DNA from 2 places in the Agromyces sp. Root1464 genome. Region 2 is predicted to be linked to the other one. Evidence: predicted binding sites of a transcription regulator. Region 2 holds the regulator's gene; the other holds the start of a gene.
The links. The regulator HspR, encoded in region 2, represses chaperone genes until heat shock. The targets are predictions, from matches to a motif close to AAGTTGAGTCNNNNNGACTCAACTT.
Positions count from the first base shown of each region.

Region 1 (3,398 bases), on a different contig from region 2:
TGGGCCGCCGCCGCGCCGTTCCTCCTGCTGCGCAGCATGCTGCGGCTCGATCCCTCCGTGCCCACGGGCGAGCTCTGGCTCGCTCCGGCGATCCCGCCCGAGTTCGGCGACGTCCACCTCGTGAACGTGCCGTTCGCCGGTACACGGGTGTCCCTCGATTTCGGCGGCGACGACACCTCGGTGACGGGGCTGCCCGACCACATCACCCTGCATACGGCCCCGCGCGGTCCCTCCCGCGCCTGAACTGGAGGTGTCCCATGCGAATCGGCATCATCGCCCCACCGTGGATCCCCGTGCCGCCACCGGCGTACGGCGGCATCGAGTCGTTCATCGACACACTGGCCCGGGCGATCGTTCGCACCGGCCACGACGTCGTGCTCGCGGCATCCGGTGACAGCACCTCGCCGGTCGAGCGCCTGCCCGGCTTCCCTCCCTCGGGCTCCGACACGATGGGCCTCACGACGCACGAGATGCGGCACCTCATTCGCGCCTACGCGCAGTTGGACGACGTCGACGTCATCGTCGACAACACGCTCGCGGGCCCGATCCTGGCCCGCACGGCCGCCATGGCACCGGTCGTCACGATCGCGCACGGACCGTTCATCCCGCTCGTGCAGGAGCTGTACGGCGCCGCGTCGCCCGACATGGCGTTCGTCGCCATCTCCCACCACCACGCCTCGACCGCCGGCTCGGTGCGCATCGCGCGCGTCATCCACCACGGCATCCGCGTCACCGACGTGCCGATGGGGCCGGGCGGCAGCAGCGCCTGCTTCGTCGGCCGGATGAACCCCACGAAGGGCGTCGTCGAGGCGATCCGCGTGGCGGAGCGCGCCGGCATTCCGCTCCGCATCGCCGCGAAGATGCGGGAGCCGGCCGAGCAGGCGTACTTCGCCGAGGCCGTGCGCCCACTGCTCGGCCGGAACGCGGAGTACATCGGCGAGCTGTCGACCGCCGAGACGTGCGCGCTCATGGGCGAGTCGTGCGCGCTCGTCAACCCGATCCAATGGGACGAGCCCTTCGGCCTCGTGATGATCGAATCGCTGGCCACCGGCACTCCCGTGGTGGCGACGCCGCGCGGCTCGGTTCCCGAACTCGTCGACGACGGCGCGACCGGCTTCGTCCGATCCGGGATCGACGAACTCGCGTCCGCACTCGTCGACGCCGCCGCGCTCGACCGGACGGTGTGCCGGGCGCGGGCGCAGGCCCGCTTCACCGACGCCCGGATGGCCCGCGACTACCTCGATCTCTTCGCCGACATGCTCACGGCCGACGTGCCCACGGCCGGCGCGCTCACGGCCGACCGACCGATCCGCCGGACGGCGTGAATCCGGCGCGCGCACGACGGAGGCCCGCCCGCCATTCGGCGAGCGGGCCTCCCGTGGTGCCGTGTCGGCTCCTCGCGAGCGTCAGCTCGACGAGCCCGCGGTCACCTGTTGCTGCTCGGAGTTCGGCGAGCTCATCACCTCGACCTTGCGGGGCTTCGCGCGCTCGCTCATCGGGATGATCACGCTCAGCACGCCGTTGTCGTAGTGCGCGCTGATGCCGGCGGTGTCGATGCCCTCGCCGAGGGTGATCTGGCGAAGGAACGAACCGCTCGGTCGCTCGTGCGCGAGCCACTTGACCTCGCCGTTGGCGCGCAGCGTGCGCTCGGCGCGGATCGTGAGCAGCTGACCGTCGACGTCCACGTCGACCGAGCCGGGGTCGACGCCCGGCAGGTCTGCGGCGAGCACGTAGTGGTCGCCATCGCGGTGCAGGTCGATCGGCATCACCCGCGGCCCCTGTCGCGAATCGAGCATGTCCGCAGCGAGGCGGTCGAGCTCACGGAACGGGTCCCACATCATGGCCATGACTTCTCCTCCCTGTCGCCGCCGAAGCGGCAGATTCTGGAGTTGAGCCCCTTCGACTCAACTACGTCCAGATTAGCACTCTCCTCTTGCGAGTGCCAAGACTGTCGCGAGTCGAATCCGGCGCGATTGAGGCGCGAACACGCGCGAGCACTCGCGGACCGCGCGCCCTATTCCGGCCCCCGGCCCGCATCGAACCGAGTGCGATATCTCGCCTTCGCCTCGTCGAGCAACGCGTCGGACAGCCGCACGACGGGCTCGACGTCGGCGAGCAGCGGCTCCGAGTCCGGGCCCCTGCCGACGATGCGCCCGCGCAGCACCCAGGCGAACCGCTCGGGGTTCCGCTCACGCAGGTGCTTGTACTGGCAGAGCTGCCTCGCGAGCCAGTCGGCGCGCTCGCGAGTCCACCACGGCTGCGGGTCGAGCGGATTCACCGACAGCCCTGGCAGCTCGAGTCCGCTCTCGGTGTCGATGCTCGCCTCGTCGCGATCATGCTCGAATCCCTCGGAATACCGCACGTGGAGTCCGGGCATCCGCCCGACGAGCGCATCGAGTTCGTCGAGCGAGTCGAGCTCCGGGAGCTCCGCGTCGAGCGCGTTCATGGCGCGATGCTAATGCCGGCCGTTCGCGGCCGACAGCGGGTTGACGAGTCGGTCCGCCGGGATCAGTCGAAGAGCTCGGAGAGCCAGCTCTCCTTCTTCTTCTTGCGGTAGCCCTGGTCGCCGTACCCGCGGTTGTCGTACCCCCGGTTGTCACCGCGGTTGTCGTACCCGGACTGCTGGTACGACGGCTGGCCGTAGGCCGGCGCCTGCGGCTGCGTCGGCGGAGCGGGCGGAGCAGGTGCGGCCTGGGTGGGAGCCGAGAACTCGCGCGCCGCGCGCTCGACGATCTTGTCGAGTTCGCCCCGGTCGAGCCACACGCCGCGACACGTCGGGCAGTAGTCGATCTCGATGCCGCTGCGTTCGCTCATCACGAGCACGGTTCCGTCGGTGGGGCACTGCATTGGGGGCTCCTTCTTCGGGGCCGACCGGGATCGATCGGGGTTGTTCGACGAGTCGAGCCTAGGGATCCAAGCTTTGAAGAAGCTCCGGACGGGTGTCGAAAGAGGCAGGAGTGCCGAGTCGACCGGCAGAGCACGAACCCCCGGAAATGCACAGAGCGGATGCCGCGGCGCCTGCCTCACGAAGAGGCGGCTGCCGCGACATCCGCTCGTGGATCGGGTGCCAGCGCGCTCAGCGCACCGGCACCCGATCGAAAGGGATGCGAGAACTTACGAAATGACCGTGATGTTCTCAGCCTGCAGGCCCTTGGGGCCGCGGGCGGTCTCGAATTCGACCTTCTGGTTCTCCTCGAGCGAGCGGTAGCCGCCCGATGCGATCGCGCTGAAGTGCGCGAAGACGTCGGCCGAGCCGTCGTCAGGAGCGATGAAGCCGAAGCCCTTGTCGGCGTTGAACCACTTGACGGTTCCGGTAGCCATATTCTTTTCCTTCTGTAAAGCCGAGCCGCCGAAGCGGCTGCGACGTGCACGGCCTCAGGCCGTGCAGGGTTCCGACG
Region 1 is NZ_LMFU01000002.1:1,626,978-1,630,375, forward strand. Features, by position in the region: gene ASD23_RS13145 (amylo-alpha-1,6-glucosidase) at 1-243, shown strand, start outside; gene ASD23_RS13150 (glycosyltransferase) at 258-1,325, shown strand; gene ASD23_RS13155 (Hsp20/alpha crystallin family protein) at 1,407-1,847, opposite strand; gene ASD23_RS13160 (DUF6098 family protein) at 2,015-2,446, opposite strand; gene ASD23_RS13165 (TFIIB-type zinc ribbon-containing protein) at 2,509-2,847, opposite strand; gene ASD23_RS13170 (cold-shock protein) at 3,115-3,321, opposite strand.
Region 1: the regulator HspR is predicted to act here: its motif matches at 1,887-1,911, upstream of ASD23_RS13155 (Hsp20/alpha crystallin family protein).

Region 2 (3,398 bases):
ACGGTCGCCGACGTCGTCGAGACCGGGTACGCCCTCGGCGGCACGCTGCTCCGCGCAGCGAAGGTCGTCGTGAAGACCCCGCAGTAGTGCATCCGCCGGTCGAGTAGCGCGAAGCGCGTATCGAGACCCGTTCGAGGTCTCGATACGCTCCTTCGTCGCTACTCGACCAGCGGGATCGCGTGCCCCGACAGACAGACCCGACTAGATTTCAGAAGAGGAGGTGCCGGTGGCCAGTCAGGATTGGTTCGACAAAGACTTCTACAAGGTGCTCGGCGTCTCCAAAGACGTGAGCGACGCAGACCTCAAGAAGACGTACCGCAAGCTCGCGCGCAAGTACCACCCCGACTCCAACCCCGGTGACGCTGCCGCCGAGGCGAAGTTCAAGGAGATCAGCGAGGCGCACTCCGTGCTCGCCGATCCCGAGCAGCGCAAGGAGTACGACGCCGTGCGGGCCATGGGCTCCGGCGCGCGTTTCACCGCGCCCGGCAGTGCCGGCGGCGCGGGCGGCTTCGAAGACGTCTTCGGCGGCATGTTCGGCCAGGGCGGCGGCGGTCGCGGCCAGTCCTACACGTTCCAGCAGGGCGGCGACTACGACGACCTGCTCGGCGGGCTCTTCGGCGGCGGCCGCTTCGGCCAGCCCACCGGCGGCTACCGCGGCGCCGGCGGGCCCACCAAGGGTCGGGATGTCACGGCGTCGACGACGCTCGACTTCGTCACGGCCACCAAGGGCGACCAGATCACCCTGCAGACCGCAGAGGGCAAGCCGATCACGGTGCGAATCCCCGCGGGTGTCGCCGACGGGCAGAAGATCCGACTGCGCGGCAAGGGTCAGCCCTCGCCCGACGGCGGCGAGCCCGGCGACATCGTGCTGACCGTGACGGTGCGCAAGCACCCGGTCTTCGAGCGCGACGGCCTGAACCTCAGGGTCACCGTGCCCGTCACCTTCACCGAGGCCGCCCTCGGCGCGACGATCCAGGTTCCGACCCTCGGCGGCGGCCCCGTCAAGCTGCGGGTCGCCCCCGGCACGCCGAGCGGCCGGGTCCTGCGCGTCAAGGGCCGCGGAGTCGAGACCCCGAAGGGCACCGGAGACCTGCTCGCGGTCGTGCAGGTCGCCGTTCCATCCCATCTCTCGAAGGAGGCGGAGGCGAAGCTCGAGGAGTTCGCCGCGCTGCTGCCCGACGAGAATCCCCGCGACGACCTGCTCGCGAAGGCGAAGGGCTAGGCGGTGGAGATGAACGAGAGGAGCCCGCTCTTCGTCATCTCCGTCGCCGCCGAACTCGCGGGCATGCACCCCCAGACGCTGCGCCAGTACGACCGGCTCGGGCTCGTCTCGCCGACCCGCACCGCGGGCAAGTCTCGGCGGTACTCGATGCACGACGTCGTGCAGTTGCGTGAGATCGCCCAGCTCTCGAGCGAGGGCGTGAGCCTCGAGGGCATCCGACGGGTGCTCGGACTCGAAGACGAGGTGGCGACCCTGCGCGCCAGGGTGCGCGAACTCGAGGGCGCGCTCGCCGACGAGATGCTGAACCGCCCGGGCCGCCGCGTCTTCGCGGCGGGTTCGGCCGGCGAGGTCATCTCGCTGCGAGCCGGAACCCGCGTGCGCCGCGAGAACGCGGTCGTCGTGTGGCGTCCGCTGGAGCGCGAGTAGGCGGGTCAGCGACCCCAGGCCGAAGCCGGGGCTTCGATGACGTCGTAGGGCCGCGAACTCCAGTGCGTGCCGTACCCGTAGTGGCTCGAGGCCCAGGCCGACGCCCAGATCGCCTGCGCGGTGGCGTCGGCCGAATCGCCTCGCGCGAGCGCGGCGTCGACCTCGGGATAGCGACCCGACTGCAGGTTCTCGGCGGCGTAGTAGGCCGCTTCGACGAGGCTCGGGTAGCTGCCGAGGCCGGAGCCGCCGCCCGACCCCTGTCCGTTGTTCAGCGGGTTGTTGCGGTTCCACCAGTTGTCGGCGCCGTTCTCCTGACGCATCCAGCGCATCATGAAGGTGACGTTCTCCTCGGTCAACGGCCAACCGCCCTCGATGAGCACGAGCTTGGCCCAGTCGACGTTCGTGCCGCCGGCGACGAGCGTCTGGGTGCCGGTGGTCGCGACGTAGGAATCGTGCGAGACGGTCGGCGCCGCGACATCCGCTGCGACCGTGAGATCCTGCGCCTCGCCGCGGTGCTGGCCGCTCGCGGCGGCGAAGGAGGCGAGGCCGGCGGGTTGCGGCAGCGGCGCGAGGGCGAGGCCCGCGAGCAGGCCGAGCACCGAGAGCACGGCGGCGGCGGCGAGCGATCGGCGGGGCGAGCTCGCCCGCGGCGACGCCTGGCGGCGGGGACGCGTCACGGGCGTCGCGACCTCATGTCGCGCCGCCCGTCGTCCCCCGGCTCGTGCGTCCTGCATGCGGACCCGAGGGTAGCAAACCCCGCCGAGAGCCGCACTCAGCGAATTCGGCCGTGATCAGGAGCACCGGCCCGGACGTCAGCGGATGCCGACGGTGGCGGCGACGGGATTCGCCGCGAGGCGGCGTGCGAGCCGGCGCCGACGGAACCACTTGTCGCCCTCGACGACGACCAGCAGCACCATCGTGAGGCCGATGCAGCCGAGCCACTGCCAGCCCGTGAGCGAGACGGTGCCGAGCGCACGCTGCAGGAAGCCGATCTCGGTCGACGCGACGATGAGCAGCACCGGCCAGACGAGGATCTTGGCGACCGCCGCGATGGGCGCCAGCAGACCCGACTCGGGCGTGCGGCGCATGAGCAGGGCGCTCAGCACGGTGGCGAGTCCGAGCACGACGTAGGCCATCGTCATCGACGCGGTCGGTTCGACCGGGCTCGGTTCGTCGGGCCCCCAGAGGAGCGGCACGAGCGCGATCAGGAAGATGACGGCGCCGTAGACGAGCCACTCGACGAGTGAGACCCGGTTGACGACGCCGATCTTCGGATCCCGTGGCGGGTGGTTCATGATGCCGGGCGGGTTCGCGTCGGCGGCGATCGCGAAGACCGCGAACAGTGCCACGAAGAAGTTGATGAACAGCACCTGCGCCGGGAACAGCGCCACGCCCTCGGCGATCGAGAACGCGCTCGCCGCCAGGAACAGCATGATGAGGCTGAGCAGCTGCGTCATCTGGAATCGCAGGTACGCCGTGATCTTGGAGTAGACGATGCGGCCGATCTCGACGGCATGCACGAGGGTCGCGAAGTTGTCGTCGGTGAGCACGAGTTTCGCGGCCTGCTTCGTCACCTCCGATCCCGAGCCCATCGCGACGCCGATGTTCGCCTGCTTGATGGCCGCGGCATCGTTCACGGCGTCGCCCGTCATGGCGACGATGGCGCCGTCGGCCTGCAGGAGGCCGACGAGTCGCAGCTTGTCGTCGGGCGTGACCCGGCCGAATACGTGCAGGTCCGGCAGCCGCCGGC
Region 2 is NZ_LMFU01000001.1:1,239,309-1,242,706, forward strand. Features, by position in the region: gene ASD23_RS05680 (nucleotide exchange factor GrpE) at 1-87, shown strand, start outside; gene ASD23_RS05685 (DnaJ C-terminal domain-containing protein) at 227-1,222, shown strand; gene ASD23_RS05690 (heat shock protein transcriptional repressor HspR) at 1,232-1,648, shown strand; gene ASD23_RS05695 (hypothetical protein) at 1,654-2,382, opposite strand; gene ASD23_RS05700 (cation-translocating P-type ATPase) at 2,461-3,398, opposite strand, start outside.